Regions from separate parts of the Aneurinibacillus baijiui genome, predicted to be linked through region 1. Evidence: riboswitches for the same ligand, from Rfam matches in the RefSeq annotation. Region 1 holds a riboswitch; each other region holds the start of a gene.
What was found. A riboswitch is a leader RNA that binds a small molecule or an ion and turns the genes downstream of it on or off. The one in region 1 is predicted to bind cobalamin.

Region 1 (7,823 bases):
CTCTGCAAGGCCGTACTGCGTATAGCGGCCTCATTCACGATGAGAAGTATGGCGATTATTTTTCAGCCTTTGCACCGATTAAAGATGAAAACGGTGCCATCATCGGTGTGCTTGGCGTCGATCTGCATGCACCATTCGTTGCCTCCCTTACACAAGACATCCTGGCTTCTAATATTCCAACTTTTATACTTTCTAGCCTATTGCTTTTAGCGTTTTCCATTCTGCTGTTTATGTATGTCGTTCAGAGAAGTTTACGTCCTCTGCATTTGATTAGCAAAACAGCGGAAAAAATTGCAAACGGTGATTTGACATCCACTGTAGAAGCAGAACTTGCGATATCCGCGAACAGAAAAGATGAAGTGGGGCAGCTTGCTCATTCGTTTCAGATTATGGAGACGCGTCTCTCACACTTCATTCGGCAGGTGCAGCATACGGTGGATCATGTAGCGGCTTCCTCGGAACAACTAGCGCATGCTACAGGACAGACGGAGCAGGCATCGCATCAGGTGGCAACGACGATGCAGGAAGTCGCCGCAGGCAGTGTGCGTCAGGCAGAACAGACCCAGCATATTCTGCAGATGATGCAGAATATGACAAACCATGTGCACGAAGCTAAGGCGCAGGCGGATCGTAACCTAGACAATACGGGGGCAGCCGTCCAAATCTCGGATGAAGGCAAAAGAGCGATGGATGAGGCGATTGATTACTTGGCCTATAGTATGTCTACTGTAAAAAAAGCAGCGGAAACCATGCAAAACCTTGGCGTACGATCGAAGGAAATCAGTACGATTATTACAGTCATTACCGAAATCTCTGCACAAACCAATCTGCTTGCTCTTAATGCAGCCATCGAAGCCGCGCGTGCCGGTGAGCACGGTCGCGGATTTGCTGTTGTAGCAGATGAAGTGCGAAAGCTAGCGGAGGAAACAAATCAAGCCGCCGGCAAGATTACAGGGTTAATTCAGTCTATTCAATCAGAGACGCTGGAGACAATGACGATCATAAAGCAAAGCGAAGATGCATTCGAACAGCAGATGGAAATGATAGAACGGGGTGGGATAGCGCTTGTATCGATTGTAGAGCGAGTAAAGCACACGCAGGAGGACTCTGCAAGCATGCAGATTATTCTTGATCATGTCAATGCTCATACACAGCAGGTGTTTCATGCGCTCGAAGAAATCTCTTCGATTATCGAAGAGGCCTCCAGCGCTTCAGAGCAAGTATCGGCAGCGGCGGAACAGCAATTAGCTACAGTGGAGGAGATGGCGGCTAGCGTTGCGGAGACAGGCAGGTTATCTCATCAACTGCATGCCGAATTGCGAATGTTTCGGATCGAGCAGCATGTATGATGCAGTCTACCGCTGAAAGAGTGTGGCTGCTACAATGAAAATATGGATAGGATTCAAGCTGATCGACCCTGTTATGGTCAATCGATAGAGAAAGGAAGAGAGTAGTGGAAGAGAAATCAATCGTGTCGATCTGGATTGGTAGATCGGAGGATGAAGAGAAGGCACAGACCTTGATGGAGTACACATATGATGAAGATGGTGATGCGATAGCGCCTGCGTTTGTACAGGTGTATAACATGGAAGATACCTATATTGACGAGGACTTTGTAGAGGTTTCGTTCCGTCCTCTTTCCTCTTCGCTTACAGAGCTTCTTGAAGGGCATTCCTATTGGGAAAGCATTCTTCCCGCACTGCTTACGCGTATAGGAGAGACGCTGCCATTTGAGGCGAATACGATGGTGCTGCTCTATGATTATGTGTATAACGGTGGAGTGGTCGAAGCTGTGCTCGATGGAGTGAAGCTGCGCTATATAGGCGCGGTCCCTTTTGAAGAAGTATAGGCCTCCTCTCTTATAAGATCATAGAGATGATAAAATCATAGCTTTCTTGTATACCTATTGTTATAATTTGTGTAACAAGTACATATGTATTTCAAGGTGCTGCTAATCACAATGATTGATTCATAGCAGCATAAGAGGGAAGCCGGTGTGAATCCGGCGCGGTCCCGCCACTGTAATGAGGAGAGCTGTCTGCAAGTTATATCCACTGCTTCATGGTAAGCGAAGCGGGAAGGAAGCAGCGGCTTTATGATTCTAAGCCAGGAGACCTGCCTTGAGATGATGACACAACAAGCTCACGAGGATGAGAGATGTGCTGCGCTGCGTATGGTTAATGGGATACTCCATTAAGCTTTTTGCGAATGCGGTAACAAGGGCATCTTTTTCCTATGGAGAACGATGCCTTTTTTGTATGAAAAATATTAGCTGCAAGAGGTGAAACACATGGCTACACGAAATTTGCATGGGGTGAGGCATCATCTTCTACTATGCAACGGAGGGAGCTGCATGAAGCGCGGAGGAGAAGAGGTGACGCAGGGGATACGGGAGCAGATCGCTAATCTGGCTGCAGATGACCTCATTCACACTACACGTACACGCTGCAATGGCAGATGTGCGGATGCTTGTGTCGTGATTCAATATCCAGAAGGAATATGGTATCAGGATATGACGGCAGAGACGGGAAAACAACTAATCAATCGGATTGTTAGCGGGGAAGCGGCATATGATGCTCACAACATCACCTATACGTATCAAAAGGGAGAGTTTCTCCCGGCTCAGCAAGCTGAGATAGGCGGAACAAAGAAACAACCATCCTAAGGGATGCATTCACCGGGTAACGCATCGGTTGGCTTGTTTATAATTTCATAGTTTTGCTTTATGGTGCATGTGTGTAATTCATTACTTTGCATGCGTAATAGGGAAACCGGTGCAAGTCCGGTGCGGTCCCGCCACTGTAAACGAGGAGCAACTCTTATGCAAAACCACTGTTCCATGACGATGGAATGGGAAGGTAGAGAGGAGCAAGGATTCGTAAGCCAGGAGACCTGCCATGAAGAACAGCACTGTAAAACCACGAGGATGGGAAGGTGTTCAAGAGATCGGTGGGTGTCTGAACGTATAACGATCTTATTTGAGCATCTTTTCTTTTAGGAAGAGATGCTTTTTTGTATACAAAAGGAGGATATGAAGATGCATGAATTATTTATAGAAGGAATGCGCGTGGAACGCTTTGACGGAATGAGAGGACAAGTCCTTGGCACGCATGAACTTTTTCTTATTGTGCTGTGGGAGAATCACCAGTTGGGAGAATACCACATTGTGGATGATTTACCGCCATACTATTTGTATCCGATTGAGTGCGAAAAGGAAAGAGGTGGTACGCATGCAGGTAAAGAATGAAGGAGTTACGCTGCTTTCTTTATCTATGGAACAATCATTGCCGTATCCTCTGCATGCGGGCTTATCATGCTTTGGCAAGGCGGATGAACAGCATGCTCGTCTGCAAACAATACTCTCACAAGAACAAACACGCATTTGTATTGCTGTTCATCATGACACGATTGTAGGATATGCTACACTTCTACTGCCGGAGCCTGAAGAACGCTGGGCTTCCCTTCCATATGTCCGCATGATGGGAGCGTTGGAAGTAGCCCCTCCCTATCGCTCTCGCCATATTGCCTCTGCTATTCTACAGAAGCTTTTTCAAAGTGAGATAAATATTGAACAATGTATTGTTCTTGCTTTTGAATACTACTGGCACTGGGATTTACAACACGGCACATTAGATGTCTATGAATACAAGCGTATGCTAAAGCGGTTGCTCGTATCAGCAGGGATGGAAGAGGTCTATACGGATGATCCTGATATACAGGCGCATTCTGCTAATTTTGCGATGGCACGTATCGGAAAAAGTGTCTCATCTGAGCAAATGCAGCAATTCTTCTATACCTTACAGCCGCGGATATGGTGAACAAAAGGAGATATAGCGATTTTTTTATAAAAAGGGTTGCAAAGTTCCATCGTATATCATATATTATTAACAAATAACAAATTGTTAATTTAATTTGATTGAGTGAAGCCTTACACTCTACTCAGGGATACTGCCTGAAGTGGTTGAGGAGGAGTCATCCTAATGGCTAGATACAAAGACGAAGCAGAAGCATTGGCGAATTATGACCCAAAACAATATCGTACGCCGGATGGCTATACGAGTGACATCGCTGTATTCACTATCGTTTCTGATGAGAAAGATGAAATGAAGCGTACCGTAAAAATATTGCTTATTAAACGGGCTGCACTTGATGCCGAAGGTGAACCGAACATTGAAGGTGGCAAATGGGCGCTGCCTGGGGGCTTTATTGTACCGCCGGAGACGGCATACGAAGCAGCTAAACGGGAACTGAGAGAGGAAACAGGCGTCGAGAATATTCATATCCAGCATTATGGTGTATATGATGCATGGGGACGCGATCCGCGCGGCTGGATTATTTCCAATGCACATTATGCGATTGTATCAGAGGAGGCTTTGGCGAGGCGGAGAGCGGCAGATGATGCAGCGGAGGTAGCGTTGTTCGACTTAGCGGAGGTTGGCAATATACAGTTGGCTTTTGATCATCGGGCAATCATTGAGGATGCGGTGAAAGTTGTCAAATCAGATATGCTGACAACGACCGTAGCGAAGAATTTTTTGCCTGAGGAGTTTAAGTTAGAAGAACTACGGACCGTATTGCTTGCGGTCATTGATGACCCTGTGATTAGCGTAAAGTCGGCTTTTTTCAGAAAAGCGCCATCATTACCGTTTATCACAGAAGCGCTTGATGAGCATAACAAGCCAAAGGTTACTACACCGACAGGCAGGGCGAAGAGGCCAACACAGTTGTATCGTTTTGTTGATGTATGGATAACGCCGTCGATCTGGCGGTAATATTGTAAAGGGTGGAGATAAATCCATCACCCTTTTTTATACTTAATAATTAACAATTTGATAATTGATAATTTAAAAGGAGATGTGAAAAATGAAAAGAGCATTGCTTGTCATTGACTACACGAGGGATTTTATTGATGGGGCTTTGCCTGTTGGCCAACCGGGTGCAGCGATTGAGAATCGTCTTGCTACCATCACCGAAGAAGCAATTGTGCAGGGAGATTATGTTGTGTTTGCGGTAGATAAACACCAGGCGCATGATCCTTATCATCCTGAGACGACTTTGTTTCCTCCCCATAATATTGAAGGCACGAGCGGACGCGCGTTATATGGTCGACTTCAAAATATATACACGACCTATCAGGATAGGGGGAATGTGATGTATATGGATAAAACAAGGTACAGCTCTTTTGTCGGAACCAATCTGGAAATTCAACTGCGCGCAAGACAGATTCAAGAGATACATCTTGTAGGCGTCTGTACGGATATTTGTGTTTTGCATGCTGCTGTAGATGCCTATAATAAGGGATTTCGCATTACGGTTCATGAGGATGCTGTCGCAAGCTTTAATCAGGTCGGGCATAATTGGGCGCTGCAACATATGAAGCATTGTCTTGGTGCAACGATTTGCAGCCTGTAGAGAAGACATTCACATTCATCATGGGAGGGATTACGAATGGAGAAGCGATACACTGATGACAGTCTGGCATTGCATACCGATTTGTATCAGATAAATATGACAGAGACGTATTGGGAGGATGGTATGCATAATCGAAAAGCCGTGTTTGAATTGTACTTTCGAAAGCTGCCATTTGGAAACGGGTATGGTGTATTTGCGGGACTTGAACGAATTATTGAGTATATGGAAGCATTTTGTTTTACGGAAAGCGATCTTGCATATCTTCGTGAAGAGGCCGGGTATGGCGAAGATTTTCTTTCGTACTTACAAACGATTCGCTTTACAGGTACGATTCGGGCAATGCGTGAGGGAGAAATTGTATTCCATAATGAGCCGATTCTACGTATTGAAGCGCCCCTTGCAGAAGCACAATTAATTGAGACTGCGCTGCTCAATATCGTAAACTATCAGACCCTCATTGCCACCAAAGCGTCCCGTATCAAGCAAGTGGCCGGAGAAGATCGACTGATGGAATTCGGGACACGGCGCGCCCATGAATTTGACGCAGCCATCTGGGGTACAAGAGCCGCTTATATAGGCGGATTTGATGCGACAAGCAATGTGCGGGCAGGGAAGAAGTTCGGCATTCCTGTCTCCGGTACACATGCCCATGCTCTGGTGCAGGCGTATAGGGATGAATATATCGCCTTTCATAAATACGCTCGCCGTCACAAAGACTGCACTTTCTTGGTAGATACGTATGATACATTGAAGTCCGGTATTCCAACGGCCATTAGAGTAGCGAAGGAACTGGGAGAAAAAATAAATTTTACGGCCATTCGCCTAGATAGCGGAGATCTTGCCCGTCTATCAAAAGAAGCAAGGATCATGCTGGATGCTGCCGGATTTGTAAACACGAAGATTATCGCTTCCAATGATCTCGATGAGCATACGATAGCCGCATTGAAAATGCAGGGGGCAAAAATTGACGCGTGGGGAATTGGAACCAAAGTCATCACAGCCTATGATCAGCCGGCGCTTGGTGCTGTATATAAGCTGGCGGCCATTGAAGATGAAAACGGACATATGATAGATACGATAAAAATCTCTTCCAATCCAAATAAAATTACGACGCCTGGAATGAAGCGGCTGTATCGGATCATTAACTCGATTAATCATCATGCGGAAGGCGATTACATTGCATTGGAGAATGAATCTCCACAGAAAGAACCGAAGCTTCATATGTTCCATCCCGATTATCCGCATATCGGCAAGGTAGTAACAAACTTTGAAGCAAGAGAGCTGCACACAGATATTTACCGCGATGGTCAGCTTGTATATGATAAGCCGACGATCCATCAAGTAAAGGCATTTGCACAGCACAATCTCACGTATTTATGGGAAGAATATACACGTATGATGCATCCTCAGGAATATCCGGTTGATTTAAGCCAGGCATGTTGGGATAACAAGATGCATGCGATCGAAAAAATTCAAGCAAGGGTAAAAGGAATACAATAAAAACGTGAAAAAAGGAGAGCGATACTATGGCTCGTTATGGCATCTACGGTTCTGCATTCGATCCGGTGACCTATGCTCACTTGTGGACGGCAAAAACAGTAGCAACAAGACGCAAGCTCGATAAAATTTTCTTCGTTCCTTCAAGTGATGAACGAGAGGACAAAGACCGGCAGCTAACCTCCGGGAAGCATCGGCTGGCTATGCTTCACCTCGCTGTACAGGGCCATCCTTTGTTTGAGGTGTCGGATGTGGAAGTACAAGCGGAGGGATGGGAGCAATACACGTATTATACGATGGAGCACTTCAAGAAGAAGCATCCGGAAGATGAGTTGTTTTTCATCATGGGTGCAGACAATCTGGCGAGTATCTCTTCCTGGACAAAAGGCGAGGAGCTAATCAAGGAAAATAAATTTATTGTGATGGCCAGAGAGGGCTTCAATATGCTTGAAATTATCGCCAAAGATCCGATGCTGCGAAACCACGAGATGGATACGTTTGATCTGCTTCACAAAGGTCTCCAGATGGAGATTAGCTCGACCTATATACGTGAAGAATTCAGCTTTGGCGGCGATCCGGAGTTCCTGCTTCCCGATGCTTGTTATCAATACATTATTGAGCACAATCTGTATGGTCCCTCCACCCGTATGTAATATAATGAGTGGTGGAAAAGGATGGGGGGAACAACATGAACAGACAGATGCCCGGCTTACTCCTGCTCATACTCGTATGTATGGTGCCGCTTGGCTGTGTTCCGAATGGAGAGGTTGCTCCATCACACCAAACAAACACGTCACATACGGCGGGAGAATTGGAGGTACATTACCTTGATATTGGTCAAGGAGATAGCATCTATATCAAAACTCCAGCGGGAGAGGATATTCTCATTGACGGCGGCAAAAATGCGGCAGGAA
Region 2 (7,823 bases), on a different contig from region 1:
TTTGCTACTACGCCGTTCACCCATTCTGTAACACCGGTAAACTCCGGCATCTGCTCCCGTAATTTCATGTATGGCTCCTCCTTTGTAACATCATATGATAAGGCTATTCTTCCACTTTCTCAGTATAAGAATAAAGCCTTCGGAGTATGCGCAGAAACAAGAAATATTATACAGGTATATTGTCAAAAAGGACCTAACAATTTCGCAAAAGTTAGGTCCTCTTCATTCTTACTTACCTTAGATGTAAGGCGTATAAGCCTCGTGCAAGAATCAATCTTACAGGTTAGCTTGTCCTGGCTTCCAGTTAGCTGGGCACAGGCCGCCGGATTGGAATGCTTGCAGCACGCGAAGTGTTTCATCTACGCTGCGGCCAACATCATTGTGGTGAACAACGGAATATTTCAATACGCCTTCTGGATCGATGATGAACAGACCGCGCAATGCGATACCTTGTTCTTCAATCAATACGCCGTAGTCACGAGAAACTTTATGAGTGAGGTCAGCTGCAATTGGGAAGTTCAGCTTGCCAAGACCATTCTCATCACGGGATGTATTGATCCATGCGCGGTGAGAGAATTTGCTGTCTGTGCTTACAGCCAGTACTTCCGTATCAAGCTCAGCAAACTGTTCGAAAGCATCGCTCATTGCTGTGATTTCTGTTGGGCATACGAAAGTGAAGTCAAGCGGATAGAAGAACATTACCAGCCATTTTCCTTTGTAGTCAGACAGTTTTACACTACCAAAGTTCTCGCCATCTCCTAGTGCTGTCTCCATTTCGAAATCTGGAGCCGGTAAACCAACAATACGTTCTGCCATATGTAACTACCTCCTAATATAGAAATATTCTAATCCAGGCGAACCTGGAATAGTGAATGTTTCCGTTTCTTCTTACATCATAACAAGCCTCAAGATGATAGTCAATACAAAATTGTAATAATTTTAATTAAGCTTGTTGTGTTTTTATTCGCTGCTAAATTCAAGGATAACGCACATCACGTAACATGTGCAATTTACCCTAAAAGTATTCCTGATTCTTTAATGCGCAAAATAACTTCTCGCAAAACCTCAGGCGGCCTTACTAGAGCAATACGGACATATCCTTCTCCCTGCGCTCCAAAAGCATTGCCTGGAATAACAACCACGCCCGTTTTTTCAAGCAATTCAAAGGCAAACTGCTCCGATGTCCATCCTTTGGGAATAGGCGCCCAAATAAACATGGTTGCTTTCGGCTTTGGGATATTCCAGCCGATGGCTGCAAGTCCATCTACAAGAACATCACGCCGCTCCTGGTATGTCGCCGCATTCTTATTCTCATCAGGATGCAACATATCATGCTCCATGGCTACGACCGCAGCTTCCTGCACAGCCAAAAATACACCATAGTCAATATTGGATTTAATAACGGCAAGCGGCTTGATCACTTCTCGATTTCCAACTACATATCCGATTCGGCAGCCTGCCATATTGAAGCTTTTGGATAATGAATTAAATTCAACGCCAATTTCCTTCGCACCAGGAGTCTCTAGAAAGCTTGACGGACGGTAGCCGTCAAAGGCAAGCTCTGAATACGCCAGATCGTGCGCTACAATCAGTTGATTCTCTTTCGCAAATGCAACGACCTCTGCAAAAAACTCATCCGTCGCTATCGCAGCCACCGGATTGTTCGGGTAGTTCATTACCATCAGCTTCGCACGCTGCTTAATATCGGCCGGAATATTCGAAAAATCCGGAAGAAACCCATTCTCTTCACGCAACGGCAGCGGATAAATCTCTCCACCGGCAAGTGTTACACTGGCAAAATAAATCGGATACCCCGGGTCCGGTACAAGCACAACATCCCCGGGATCGATCCACCCCTGCGCCAGATGAGCGAGACCGTCCTGAGAACCCATTAGAGACAGCACTTCTGTTTGGGCATCAAGCGCAACACCGAAGCGGTGATGATACCATTTAGCTGTGGTCTCCCGGAAACGAACCGACCCTTCTGAGGTTGGATACCCGTAGTTCTCTGGCTTCTGTACCGCCTGCGCCAGCGCTTCCATTACAAGCGGAGAAGGCGGTTGATCGGGACTGCCGATCCCTAAATCAATTACATTTATACCTTGTGCCTGGATATTCTGCTTCCGCAGGTTCATCTCCGTAAAGATGGCGGATGAGAGATTGGACAGGCGTTCTGCCGGACGAATATTATGTAACGTTTTCATGGAGTCTCTCCCCTATTTCCACGTTTTCTCCATCGTTTCCTCTTTAAATCCAACCGTTGTTTTATTGTCATTGACAAGCAACGGACGCTTAATCAACTTTCCGTCTGAAGCAAGCAAGTCCAGCATCTCTTCATCTGACATATCCTTGAGCCGATCCTTTAAGCCAAGTTCCCGATACGATTGACCGCTTGTATTAAAAAACTTCTTCAGATCAAGTCCACTCTGCTGCCAATAGGTACGAAGCTGTTCCTTTGTTGGAGGCTGCTCTACAATCGGTACCTCATGATAAGCAATCCCCTCTTCATCCAGCCACTTTTTTGCTTTGCGGCATGTTCCACACTTGTTGTATAGATACGCTGTCACCTCTGTCATATATCTATATCCTCCTTTTCTATAGAATAGCATAAGAAAAACGGTATGCAAAAGAGCATACCATGAGATAAAATCCTAGCATTTATAGTGATCGCTCAAGAAGAATTTGCGGAATTTGCAAGTTCGGATGCGGCACAATAATAGGGGTAACTCCATACACATCTGATAGCGTCTTAGCTTCCATAATTTCATGGATGGTACCGCTATGCGTGATTGCGCCCTCTCCCATTAAAATCAGTCGGTCACAATACTGCGCCGCCAAATTCAAGTCATGCAGGACCAATACCGCCGTTCCATCCGTCTCCTTGCGCCATGTGCGTACAAGATTGAGAATCGCAATCTGATATCCGATATCTAGATACGTAGTCGGTTCATCAAGCAGCAGGATTTCCGGCTCCTGCGCCATGGCACAAGCAATGGAAACCCGCTGGCGTTCCCCACCGCTAAGCTGCTCCAATAATCTGCAGGCCATCCCTTCTAAACCGGTCCGCACGAGGGCATGCTGCACAGCCGCCTCATCCTCTGCAGCATTGCGCCGAAAAAGACTCCGATATGGATATCTTCCCATGGCTACCGCCTCTTCAACTGTAATCGGCAGCGGCAGAAGACCATCCTGACTCACAACAGCCATCTTGCGGGCCAACATTTTCGAGGAATAGGAAGCCAGTGGTTTATGATCAATCTGTATCTCTCCGGTGTCAGGGGTTAGAAGACGGGAGATCACCTTCACCAGCGAAGACTTCCCAGACCCGTTCGGGCCGATAATTCCTACTGTTTCGCCTTTTTGCACCTGAAATCTGATGTCTGATAATATTTGCCGTTGTCCAATGCGCAAGGATACGTCCGCTACTTCAATCAATCCGAGTGCCCCCCAGCATAATCCTTTATCATTCTACGCTCTTTTTAAAAAAACAGCCGTCTGCGCTTGCGCAGCAAATAACCGAAAAACGGTGCGCCCAAAAAGGCAGTGATAACCCCAATTGGCAGCTCCTGCGGCTCCATTAGCGTACGGGCGAGCGTATCAGCCGCAATTAACAGGATCGCTCCTGCGACAGCCGATACCGGAAGCAGGACACGATGATCGGAACCCACAATCGCACGCATCATATGCGGAACAATCAATCCAACGAAGCCAATTACGCCGGACACCGCTACCGCAGCTCCTGCTGTCAGTGAGGCCGCTAGCAGAACAATCAGCCGCGTCCGTCCCACATTCATGCCCAGATGGTGTGCCTTCTGCTCTCCAAGCGCGAGCAGATTCAACTCGCCTGCAAATAAAAAGATAAGCACACCGCCGGCAAGAATATAAGGAGCGATGGCAATGCCGGAAGACCAATCGCTCAGCGACAAGCTCCCCATCAGCCAATACAAAATACGCTGCATCTTCTCACCGGATATCGACATGATAAGAGATAACCCGGCTCCAAGAAATGCTTGTACTACGACCCCAGATAATAGAAGCGTCTCAATCTGCACCTTACCGGCAACATAGGCAAGCCGATATACAATAAATAATGTGCCAATCCCGCACACAAAGGCTACGAGCGGCAGCGTCCACTGCCCGAAAATTGCCAGCCCTTGTCCAAATAAAATGAAGGACGCTGCCCCAAGTGAAGCGCCGGATGATACGCCGAGAATATAGGGATCAGCGAGCGGATTGCGCAGCACTCCCTGATATGCAGCACCTGCTAGCGCCAACGCCGCCCCGACTAGAATGGCCAGCAGAATACGCGGCATACGGATATTCCACACGATCACTTCAGCCGCCTGTGACCATTCCTTCTCCACTCCGCTTACAAAAGGTAAACGGGAGAGAATGATCTTCCATACCGTATAAAAGGATAGCTCTGCACTTCCTATCGAAACACTGCCCACAATCATCACTACAAGTATAAAAAGAAGGGGAAGCAGCCAAAATCCCAGCTTCTTCCCAAATCCTCGTTGCTCTTCCTTCAACCCCATCATTCCTTATTTCCCGAACAATTCCGGGTGCAATTCCGCAGCAATTTCTTTGAGACCTTCGGTAATGCGTGGTCCCGGACGATTAACAACATCAGAGTCAACAGCGAACACCCGACCATTTTGCACAGCTTTTACATGCTGCCATTTTGGACGCTTCTTAATTTTTTCCGCACCCTCTTTATCATAGTAACCGTATGTGTTCAAAATGACATCGGGATTGCGCTGCAATACCTTTTCTTCGGATAGCTGCTTCCATCCTTCCAAATCTGCGGCAATGTTTTTGCCGCCTGACATCGTAATCATATCGTGGATAAATGTACCTGTACCCGCTGTAAACAGGGATGGGTCAACTTCAACCCATACATTTGGCCGCTTATCTTCGGCTACGGACTCTACTTTCTTTTTCACAGCTTCTACATCAGCCTTCATCTTATTCACTACATCAGCCGCTTTTGCATCATTGCCGGTTGCCTTACCGATCATCTCAATGGAAGTATAAATTTCATCAAAGTTTTTTGCTTCCATCACGACAACAGGAAGACCCGTTTTGCGCAAGGCATCAACCGCTTCCCCATTCCCGGTATCCGCAAGAATCAGATCCGGCTCTAGGGAAACGACCTTTTCCATATTAACTTTAAGATCACCGACTTTTTCTTTCTTTGTTACTTCCTCAGGATAGTTATCATAATTAGACACGCCTACGACCTTGTCGCCTGCACCCACTGCGTAAGCAATCTCTGTCGTACTCGGTATAATGGATACGATGCGCTCAGGCTTCTTCTCAAGCGTAACCTCTGTTCCTGTACCATCCTTAATAGTAAGTGGAAACTTCCCCGGTGCCTGGGCAGTTTCCCCACCGGCAGGTTGCTGTTCGCCTGACGGGGTAGACGCAGTGTTACCGCAGGCCGCAAGCAAAACAAGCAGCAGCGCCGCTAAGATCAATGATGTGTATCGTTTCATTCTCCCCACTCCTATGCTCTGAACTAAAATAAAAAACCCGCTTCAGCGAGGAAGGCGGGCATGTTGTGTCCGTAACAAAAGATGGTACGTCCAATACCGCCGCATTCCTTAATCCCCGAAGGCATGTGGTCGACTTGGCAAACAGGCAGGTCTCCTGACTCTAAGTTCATCGTACTCTCACATCCTTCCCACACACGATAAGTGTGCAGTGGACAGCAAGGCAAAAGTACTCCCCTATTACAGTGGCGGGACCGTGACGGATTTACACCGTGCTTCCCTATTATCTTCGCATGTGAAGACCTGTTCGCTTTATTATTTTTTAATTATAGGCGTACGGCCTTGATTTTACAACATCCAATGACGTGCATTCAGAATAACGGCCGCTGGTATACGGTGATTGTATTTCTTCCCTGCTTTTTTGCGAAGTAAAGCGCAGAGTCGGCTTGCTGCTGCAATTCCTCTTCAGTAGATGCCGAGTCAGGATATATATCGATTCCGATACTAAGCGAGGCTGTGAGAGTCTGTCCGTCTATGATAATCGGATGAAGAGACAGGTGTTTCTGCATATTCATAGCCTTCTCTACCGCCGCCTCTCTATCTGCACCGAACGAGAGGACAATAAACTCATCTCCCGCATACCGATACGCTTCATCCTCTGGTCCGAGCGCCTGTTGCATACTTTCTGCAATGCGACGCAGCAGCATATCTCCGACATGGTGACCATACGTATCATTAGCTTCTTTTAGTCGGTCGGAATCAATCATCAACAGTGCCAGTGACTGACCCTGCTTCTTAGCAGCATGAAGTCGATTGCGCAAATCAATTTGGAAGGCGCGACGATTCTTCAGACCTGTTAACTCATCTTTAATCGATAGCTCATAGACACGATCATAAAGTTCGGCCGTCTCTATCGCACTGGCGATTTGGGTACCGATCATCTCTAACAGTTCTTCATGCTCCTGCTTATAGGCGAATTCCCGGTAGCTCTGTGCCGTAATCACACCTTTGACTTCATCGCGCAGAATCATCGGCACAAAAATCAATGTATTGGTGTCCTGCGCAGGGTTGCCCCAGCGCATAATCGTTTTTTCCGACGATTCTTTTTCTGTATAAATATGTATAGTACGTCTCGTCTTCAATACCTGTGAGGTAATCCCCTCGCCAAAGCGCATCTCTTCTTCATATCGTACACCATCGTCAACAGCAAACGGAATGCGGATGTATTCATCGCCTTCTCGATATAAAGCAATAAAAAAGGCATCCGTGTCCATCACACGGGATACAAGCTCAAAAGCCTGTTCATAAATCTTTTCTTTATTAAATGTCTGGGTAGACGCCTGTTGGAAATCATGCACAATTTTCAAATGTTCAGACATCCAATGCAGCTTTTCCACTTTCGCATTTATTTCCGAAAGCTGCTGAAGCAGCGTACGATGAAGCTCTTTTTCCTTCTTCGGCAGCGGTATTCCTTCTATTTCTTCGGCCGCAAGGTCCAATGCAGCCGATGTAAGCTTTGTCTCTTTCATCTGACGCAGCAATATAGCATATCGAGTAAGCATCCCTTCATAGGGGGAGGAATATCCCTCACTTTTTGCACTCACATTCCGTTCCTCCTTTGCATGCATATGGCAGATGCAAAGAAAAAAGCAGACGGTCTCACTGACCTCCTGCTTCCTCTCCGATCAATCACTGATTTCTACCTGATAACCGCAGTACTTACGGACATTGAGCACACCATTCTCAAAAATTAAGTACTGACCTTTAATCCCGATTAAGCGATCTTCAATAACCGGCTGCTTGTCCAAATTGTAGGCTTTCACCTTCTCAATCTTCTCAAGAATCGGATAGGCAAACTCCACCCACTCATCTTCCTTCAGAATATACGGCTTATACGTATCAGGAAAATATTCGTAAATCTCTTCACGTAATGCAAGCAGGTCGATCAACTCAACATCGCCTTTTAGCATTTTACGCCAGTCCGTTTTATCCGCTACATATTGTGTTAAATATACCTCAAGCTCTCCTGCCATCCTGCGTGTCGGTACTTCGGCGATTGGAATGGCGCGAATCGCACCCTGATCCACCCATCGCTTCTTCTCATTATTCTTGCGAGTGAGCCCTACTTTTACACCGCTGCTAAGCGCAAGGTATACATAGTGCGGAATCATGCAATGGGCTTCTCCCCATTCGGGGTCGCGGCATGTGCCGAGATGATAATGGCATTCATGCGGCTTCACAATGCACAAATCATTTTCCGGAAGCTTGGTAAAGCAAGGATAACAATATCCGCTGTTATATGTTTTCTTGATGTTGCGCCCACAGTGG
Region 3 (7,823 bases), on a different contig from region 1:
AATCATGATGATTTTCTTGGCACCTAACGTGAGGCTGCGCTCGATCCCTTCTTCTACCGACGGCTGTGTCACCCCGATAAAGCACGTCTCCACCCATTTCACATGAAGGCGTTCCCACAGCATTCTTGAGAGCTTGCATACATCGCTATTGGCATCCGGGTCACTGCTGCCACGTCCAACGACCAATACGGCAGTATCTTCCGCTTCCTTCTCAATATCCACACCTATTTCCGTAAGGCGGGAAGCTAGGATGCGAAATACTTCATCATGAATACCGATAGGACGGCCATAAATAAACTGTACATGCGGATATTTTGCCTTCGCTTCGTCAATCGCCGCCGGAATATGAATTTTCGAATGCCCGGCTGCAAATAACATCATTGGAATCACAGCGACCTTCGTCGCTCCCCGTTCTACACAAGTGGTCAATCCTTGCAGCATATTCGGCGCCTCGAATTCAAGAAAGCACGTCTCGATAATCGGTACTGCTATATGTTTCTTCATGCCCTCTACGAAGCGAAGCACTTCTTCATTTCCCTGTGGGTCCCGGCTTCCGTGTCCTACAAACAATACCGCCTGCATATGATAAGATGCCTCCTTTTTTCTTATATATCAACCTATACGTATCGAATACGTTAGTCTCCACAGACCGCGTCTACTAAGACTTGAACCGGCGCTTCCCGGTAGGTGAAGCCTTCGATCTCTTTCACCCGCTTAAAGAATTTGTGGAAGCGTTCATTCGGGTGTCCTTCTTCCTTGTATTTGTGCACAATGCGCTCAAGCAGACCAACAATCTCTGCCGGTTCAATCCCTTCGGCTACAGGTTGGCCTACATGGGCATTACGGCCAACCGTTTTGGCACCAAGGAATAGATCGAACTTGCCTTTTCTAAAGACGAGACCGATATCTTCTGTTACCGCGCCGTAGCATGCCATACCGCAGCCGTTAATGCCGACCTTGGTCTCTTTCGGCATGCTGATTCCCCCTAATACATGCTGAATCTGCTCTGCATATGGAATGGAATCCGTCTTCTCTCCGTCACAGAAATCACAAGCCTTAATGGTTAATACATCGCCGACAGGCTGGATGAGCATCCCAGCTTCCACAAGCCTACGGGTGATGTGCTCCGGGTCGGTGGTCGGGACGCTGATGAGCATCTGATGGTGCGGCGTATATTCTATGCTTCCTTCTTCCCCGACAATTTCGGCAAGCAGCAGCATTTGCTTGGCACTCAGCTTCTTATTGGCTACACCGGGCGAGACGGAAAATTCGAAAATTGCCTCCTGCACAAATCCGGCCGCTGCTACAGGAGCCGCTTCAGGTGAAGTGCCAAGCAGGCGGCTTAAGGCCTCCTCTGCCATATCACGGGAAGAAGTCCGTATCGTTGGAGCTTCAGATTCAGATCCAGGGTTCTCTTTTTGTATATCCGGCGCTACGCTATGCAATGCCCACGGTTCATTCTCTTCCCGCAGACGCTGATGGGGAGCCAGCTTTTGTTTTTCCGCACTTAATGTATATTTGCGCTGATAGCCGCGCGGGGTAATCATTTTTCCATCATACAGGCGTGTAGAATTGTTACCGATCACTACCGTAGTAAGCATGCCGATATCGTGATCAAGCATATGGGCAAGATCTGTAATGACTACGGACTGACGCTCGCGGTAAGCGCTCTTCACCAGGCCAACCGGTGTATCCGGTGATCTGTACTTCAATAAAATACGCTGCGTCTCTTCGATCTGACGTGTTCTGCGTCCGCTTTTTGGATTGTACAGCGCAATGACAAAATCTGCTTGTCCGGCCGCTTCCACACGTCTGGCAATCAACTCCCACGGTGTCAGGTGATCACTGAGGCTGATCGTACAAGCATCATGCATGATCGGCGCACCTAACAAGGACGCGCAGGAATTAATGGCCGAAATGCCCGGAATCACCTCTACCCCGATCCCTTCCTTCTCTGTCCAGCCCTGCTCCATCAACACTTCATATACCAGACCGGCCATACCATATACACCCGCATCTCCGCTGGAGATAACACCGACGATCTTGCCTTTTTCCGCTTGGCGTACCGCTTCTTGGGCGCGTCCTACCTCTTCAGTCATTCCCGCCTGAATTACGGTCTGGTCTTCTCGCAGCAGGCCCCGGATCAAATCAACGTATGTCGTATAACCAAGGATGATTTCACACTCTTCAATGGCCTCGCGAGCCCGCTGGGTAATATGTTCGAAGCTTCCCGGTCCAAATCCGATAATCAGTACTTTTCCGCTTTTTTTATCCATACGATCACCCCATTTTTTGTTTGCTTTCATTCCTTCTCTTCTTTAATTCACATCTCAACTTCGCTGCTGTGCGCGGATATGTCAGTGAAACAGAGTCAAGTGAAGGAGCCAGCGCCTCCCACACATCGAACAGAAGCGGCGTGCCTACCTGCAGAGAGGCCAGTACATCACGCTGCGCAAATACATCTTCTGGCACTCCCTCTAATACCAAACGCCCTTTGTCCATGACAAAAATCCAATCTGCCCATTCGTAGGCCAAATCAATGTCATGCGTTGCCATGAGCATTGTTGTCCCCTCTTCTTCGTGAATGGTATCAAGTTCTTCAAGCAGCCGCCTTGTATGCAGGCAATCAAGATACGCCGTCGGCTCATCTAGAAGCAGAAGTTCCGGCCGCATCACCATGACACCAGCCAACGCTACACGCTTTTTCTGACCCAAGCTTAAATGATGCACTGGCCTTGCATGCAGCTCATCTAAGCCAAAACGCGACAGTGCATGTGCTACTCTTTGATTAATCTCGCTCTCGGCCAGGCCAGCATTGCACAATCCGTAAGAGAGATCTTCTGCAACGGTACTTGCAATCAACTGCTGTTCCGGGTCTTGAAAAACCAGGCCTACCTTTCGTCTAAGTTCTGATAAAAAGGTTCGGCCATATATATAGGGCTCGCCCTTCCATCTCATCTCTCCGCGCTCCGGTTGATAAATACCATTCAGATGCAGGAATAGTGTCGATTTGCCGCAGCCGTTATGTCCAATTAGCGCACAGCGGGCTCCCGTGGGAATCCGCAGGGTTACCCCGTCTAATGCAGGCTGCGTGCTTCCCGGATATGTATAGGACACATCATCCATTTCTATAATCCAAGCCAACCACCTTACCTCCTCGTCCACCATTCAAGCGCCACAAGTAAAACAAAACCAACAACAGCCTCGACCCCATAGCGTCCCGCTCCTGAAAAAGATGCCGTAGATATGACCCGCAAATCGCCGGTAAACCCACGGGCGGCAAGTCCGATAGAAAGCTGCTGGTAACGCTGAAATGTACGGGTAAAAAGCCGAACGATCAGAAAACCTGCATCCCGTATTTTCTTTCGAAATCTTCCGCTCCCGCTCCGTGCCTGCTGGGCGGTCCACAACTGTTCTGCCGTCTCCAAAAAAACAAAGACGAAACGGTACATAACAAGCAGCAAATCAGTTAGAAGCACCGGCACTTTTACGCGCCGCAGGACCGTAAGCAATTCCGTAAACGGCACCGTCAACAAGATAAAATACAGGCAGGATACCGAAGCCAGCGAACGAATGAGCAGCATACCAGCCTTCTCCACGCCCTCTCTACTTCCGTATATGTGCCAGGAGGCGGCAGAAAATTGGAATAACACCGTGTCCGTTGGTGGTGCAGCGGATATCTCCACCACCAACGGAGGCAGGCCGAGCATCAGGAACAATGTCACTGCCCCAAGCAATCGCACATACACCCGACCCGAAATACCGGCACGAAGGACAATCCATGCACTCATCCACATGAACACAGCAGCATGCACCAACGTATGTGATAGCAGGACAAACAACAGCATGCAAAGCCCGAAGCCTACCTTTTGCGCCGGATAAATATGACGAAGTCGGTTCGTATATGCGATGGCATCAAGCTGAATCTTCATCCAACTGGTCTCGCTTTAAAGACCGGCCCTTATAATAACCGATGCCATACCCGATAATACCGGCTCCAATCGCAGCCTGCAGAGCAAACAAAAGACTCTCCGTCTCACCGCCCGGTAGCTCAAACAATGGCTCACTCCACGGCTCGTAAGTCGGTGCTACTTCACCGATGGCTTCCTCCGCCGCTCCATCTGCGCCTCCAAATTCAGAATCCTTGATGAGCAGAAGCGGAAGCGCAATCAGCGCGATGACACTAAGGACAAGCACGATATTTAACCAACCTTTTGATTTGTTCATCGTTACGCTCCTCGTCTAATAGATTGCAATTGCATCAATTCTTTTCCGTTATAGGCAACAAGCCAGTTCCATACAAGCACCGTCAATAATCCTTCACTAATAGCCAGCGGCACTTGGGTTACAGCAAAAATCCCTGCAAATTTTGCAAATGATGCCGCAAAGCCACCGCTTGCCGCTGGAAAAGCAAGCGCCAGTTGTACAGAAGTTACAAGATATGTCGTCAAATCAGCCAATGCGGCTGCCATAAAAATCGCCAGCCGCTGCTTTCCTGTAGAACGAGCGATCGCTTGGTACACAGCATATGCAACAAAGGGTCCCACTACCGCCATAGAGAATGCGTTAGCCCCTAGCGTAGTTAATCCTCCGTGCGCGAGAAGAAGAGCTTGGAACAGAAGAACAAGTGTCCCTAGTACCGTCATAGCAAGCGGACCGAACAAGGCTGCCCCAAGACCTACACCCGTCGGATGTGAACTGCTGCCTGTTACAGAAGGAATTTTTAGTGCGGATAGAACAAAAGCAAAAGCACCTACCAGACCAAGCAGAAGCTTCGCCTCTGGGTTTTCTCTTGTAATCCGTGTCAATGACCGAACACCCAACAGGAAAAAGGGCAGAAATAATACCCACCAGAATACGGCCCATTTTACAGGCAGAAATCCTTCCATAATGTGCATAGCATAAGCGGTCTGCGGATCATTCCATACGAAATACAGCACAAATCCCAAAACCACAGCTATGCTTGATAGCGTACGCTTTCGTTTCATTCATCTTCCCCCTCTTAACTCTATATACAAATAAAAAAAGCATCCTCTCCCACGGAAAAGATGCTTAGGTATACAAAAGCGCACAATCGGTTAACCAAACAAGCCAAGCGTACATCATGCCCCTTCGAACACCTACCCATCCTCGTGGTGTAGCAGTGTTGCTCTTTACGGCAGGTCTCCTGGCTTCGAGTCAATGAACAATCACCCCCTTCCCGCTTCGCAGGCGAAGCAGTGGGTGAATCGATGGGATTGTTCTCCTCTTCACAGTGGCGGGACCGCGTCGGTTTTGCACCGAACTTCCCTTTTAAACTTTCCATTCCGATCTTCCTTTCTATAACCGGAATTTTAAGTACCATAAAGCTATTCCTATTCAGTTTAAAATTGTGCTCATTATACCACACACCCTAAAATAGCGCTATATTCAATATGCCGTATTTTATGACCATTTTTATGACTGTACGCCCTTATATTGTGACTTCTACGCCTTTATAATAAGCGATAAGGCACACTATCTATCTCATAACACAATTTGAGAATATACCGTCTCCATCTCTAGTAAAAAAGAATTATAATAAAAATACCAACTCTGTAATAAGGAGAGCGGAAAACTGTATGATCAAAATCCTGATTGCTGACGACCAGACACTTATGAGAGAGGGCCTTAGAACAATACTGGATTTAGAAGACGATATGCAGGTGATCGGCACTACAGAAAACGGCCTCGAAGCCTATGAAATGGTGGCAAAATTTCAACCCGATATTGTCTTGATGGATATTAAGATGCCGGTCATGGATGGCATTGAGAGCACCAAAAAAATTAAAAAAGACTATCCTGCTACCCTTATTCTCATTCTGACGACATTTGCAGAAGATGAGTACATCGTAGAAGGTCTATCCAACGGTGCAAGCGGCTTCTTATTGAAAGATATGCCGGGTGATAAGCTGATTGCAACCATCCGCGACGCGGCCATAGGACAGATCATGCTGCCTGCCGTCATCGCCGCCAAACTGGCGGCACGCCTCTCACACTTCTCCTCTCAAGCACAACATACGATTCATACCGAACGACTTAAGCAGCAAGGAGTCGAATTGTCCGATCGTGAGAAAGAGATTGCGGCTCTTATGCTTCAGGGCATGAACAACCGACAAATCGCTAAAACATTGTATATCAGTGAAGGTACCGTGAAGAATTATGTCAGCATGATCTATGCAAAAATCGGCACGAATGAACGCTCAAAAGCCATTGTGTACTTAAAAGATTTAGGAGTGGAACCGAAGTAAACACCTGCTAGTAGCATACATAAAAAGGGGGCTGCCTAGCATGAAGGGGAATGCTTTTGCCTTCGTTATTCTTTGTGTGTGCGTATTCCTCACCGGCTGCACAGCCCGGTCCAATCCGCCTGTAGCATCTTTCGGTATTCTCGATGCTTCCAGTTGGAACTTCGCTAAGCAGGGGCCTATTGAACTGAATGGAGAGTGGGGACTTACATGGGGGCAATTTACTGCACCGAGCAACTCACTGCCTGCCTCTACAGCCGAGATGTCCACTATTTCTGTTCCTTCGATATGGAATGGAAAACAGGTTGGGGGACATTCTCTTTCCGGTAAGGGATATGCAACGTACACAATTTCCATCCGCTTTAATCCTGCGGATAATATGTCTCTCAAAGCTCTATACATCCCGATTGTTTTTACATCCTACACGCTTTATATCAATGGAGCACCTACTGCTTCCGCAGGTACTCCCGGCATGAATAAGCACAGTACGAAGCCGCAAGATATAACGCAGGTCGTCTATTTTCATCCGCGACATAACCAGGTGACACTCACCTTTCACGTGTCCAACTTTGCCCATAAAAAGGGTGGCATTTGGAAACCGATTCTTCTCGGGGATTATAAGCAGATCACAGATCTACGGGAGAAGAGACTGATCTTCGATGCAGCTCTCTCATCAAGTCTTCTCATTGTCGGAGTCTATCATGTTGTTATTTATCTATTGCGCCGCAAGAACACATCAGCGCTGTATTTTAGCTTATTCTGCATGCTGATCGGCGTACGCTCCATCATTAGCGGACGTGATGTTCTCCTCACTAAGCTGTGGCCCGACTTCAACTGGGACCTTGCTTTGCGCATTGAATATCTTGCCTTTTACCTTGCTCTTCCGTTTTTTTCAATGTTCATTCGTTCGCTATATCCGGAAGACATTCATTCGATTTTTATTCGCACAGTACAGATCTTATCAACACTTTTCAGTCTGATTACCGTTCTGACACCTTCTACTTTTTATACGGAAGCAATCGTTCCGTTCTATGGAGTTATGCTTGCCAGCATTTTTTATCTTATAGGGTGTCTCGTCCTTATTGTGATGCGAAGAAGAGAATTTGCACTTCTCAATGCATCTGTGGCTGTGTTTTTCCTAATTACGGCGATTAATGACGTATTATACTACAATCAAATCGTCCCCATCGGCAACATGACACCATTCGGATTGTTTTTGTTTATCTTCGTACAATCCTTCACGATCTCAATTAAGTCTTCACGTGCCTTTACTGAAGTGGAGAGAATCTCAAGGGAGTTAAAGGAATTGAATAATACCCTTGAAGAAAAAGTTATAGAACGAACAGAAAAGCTAACGTCCTCACTTAAAGAAATGGCAGCAGCCCGGGCTGAGATGTCCGCCCTTGCAGAGCGGAATCGAATCGCTGGAGAGATTCATGATATTGTAGGACATACCTTAACAACTACCGTCGTGCAGATTGAGGCCGGCAAACGCCTCCTTAGCAAAAACCTCCCGCTTGCGATTGAGAAACTGGACTTATCGCAAGAACTTGTGCG

Region 2: another riboswitch for cobalamin. It lies ahead of AB3351_RS15785 (ABC transporter substrate-binding protein); the one in region 1 lies ahead of AB3351_RS01570 ((2Fe-2S) ferredoxin domain-containing protein).
Region 3: another riboswitch for cobalamin. It lies ahead of AB3351_RS21990 (energy-coupling factor ABC transporter permease); the one in region 1 lies ahead of AB3351_RS01570 ((2Fe-2S) ferredoxin domain-containing protein).

What each region holds. Positions count from the first base shown of each region.
Region 1 covers NZ_JBFTXJ020000001.1:322,341-330,163, forward strand. Annotated here, with positions in the region: gene AB3351_RS01560 (methyl-accepting chemotaxis protein) at 1-1,349, shown strand, start outside; gene AB3351_RS01565 (immunity 22 family protein) at 1,454-1,849, shown strand; cobalamin riboswitch at 1,927-2,137, shown strand; gene AB3351_RS01570 ((2Fe-2S) ferredoxin domain-containing protein) at 2,291-2,665, shown strand; cobalamin riboswitch at 2,710-2,914, shown strand; gene AB3351_RS01575 (hypothetical protein) at 3,038-3,247, shown strand; gene AB3351_RS01580 (GNAT family N-acetyltransferase) at 3,231-3,818, shown strand; gene AB3351_RS01585 (NUDIX domain-containing protein) at 3,981-4,772, shown strand; gene AB3351_RS01590 (cysteine hydrolase family protein) at 4,864-5,412, shown strand; gene AB3351_RS01595 (nicotinate phosphoribosyltransferase) at 5,449-6,912, shown strand; gene nadD (nicotinate-nucleotide adenylyltransferase) at 6,939-7,562, shown strand; gene AB3351_RS01605 (ComEC/Rec2 family competence protein) at 7,643-7,823, shown strand, end outside.
Region 2 covers NZ_JBFTXJ020000008.1:140,448-148,270, forward strand. Annotated here, with positions in the region: gene AB3351_RS15755 (redoxin domain-containing protein) at 1-68, opposite strand, end outside; gene AB3351_RS15760 (peroxiredoxin) at 277-816, opposite strand; gene AB3351_RS15765 (LL-diaminopimelate aminotransferase) at 1,011-2,204, opposite strand; gene AB3351_RS15770 (arsenate reductase family protein) at 2,217-2,576, opposite strand; gene AB3351_RS15775 (ABC transporter ATP-binding protein) at 2,659-3,435, opposite strand; gene AB3351_RS15780 (FecCD family ABC transporter permease) at 3,480-4,541, opposite strand; gene AB3351_RS15785 (ABC transporter substrate-binding protein) at 4,545-5,498, opposite strand; gene AB3351_RS15790 (hypothetical protein) at 5,522-5,668, opposite strand; cobalamin riboswitch at 5,626-5,817, opposite strand; gene AB3351_RS15795 (sensor domain-containing diguanylate cyclase) at 5,867-7,099, opposite strand; gene AB3351_RS15800 (DUF2797 domain-containing protein) at 7,181-7,823, opposite strand, start outside.
Region 3 covers NZ_JBFTXJ020000019.1:43,064-50,886, forward strand. Annotated here, with positions in the region: gene AB3351_RS21965 (sirohydrochlorin chelatase) at 1-582, opposite strand, end outside; gene cobJ (precorrin-3B C(17)-methyltransferase) at 636-2,306, opposite strand; gene AB3351_RS21975 (energy-coupling factor ABC transporter ATP-binding protein) at 2,281-3,126, opposite strand; gene cbiQ (cobalt ECF transporter T component CbiQ) at 3,150-3,932, opposite strand; gene AB3351_RS21985 (energy-coupling factor ABC transporter substrate-binding protein) at 3,916-4,227, opposite strand; gene AB3351_RS21990 (energy-coupling factor ABC transporter permease) at 4,230-4,988, opposite strand; cobalamin riboswitch at 5,141-5,360, opposite strand; gene AB3351_RS21995 (response regulator) at 5,601-6,269, shown strand; gene AB3351_RS22000 (sensor histidine kinase) at 6,310-7,823, shown strand, end outside.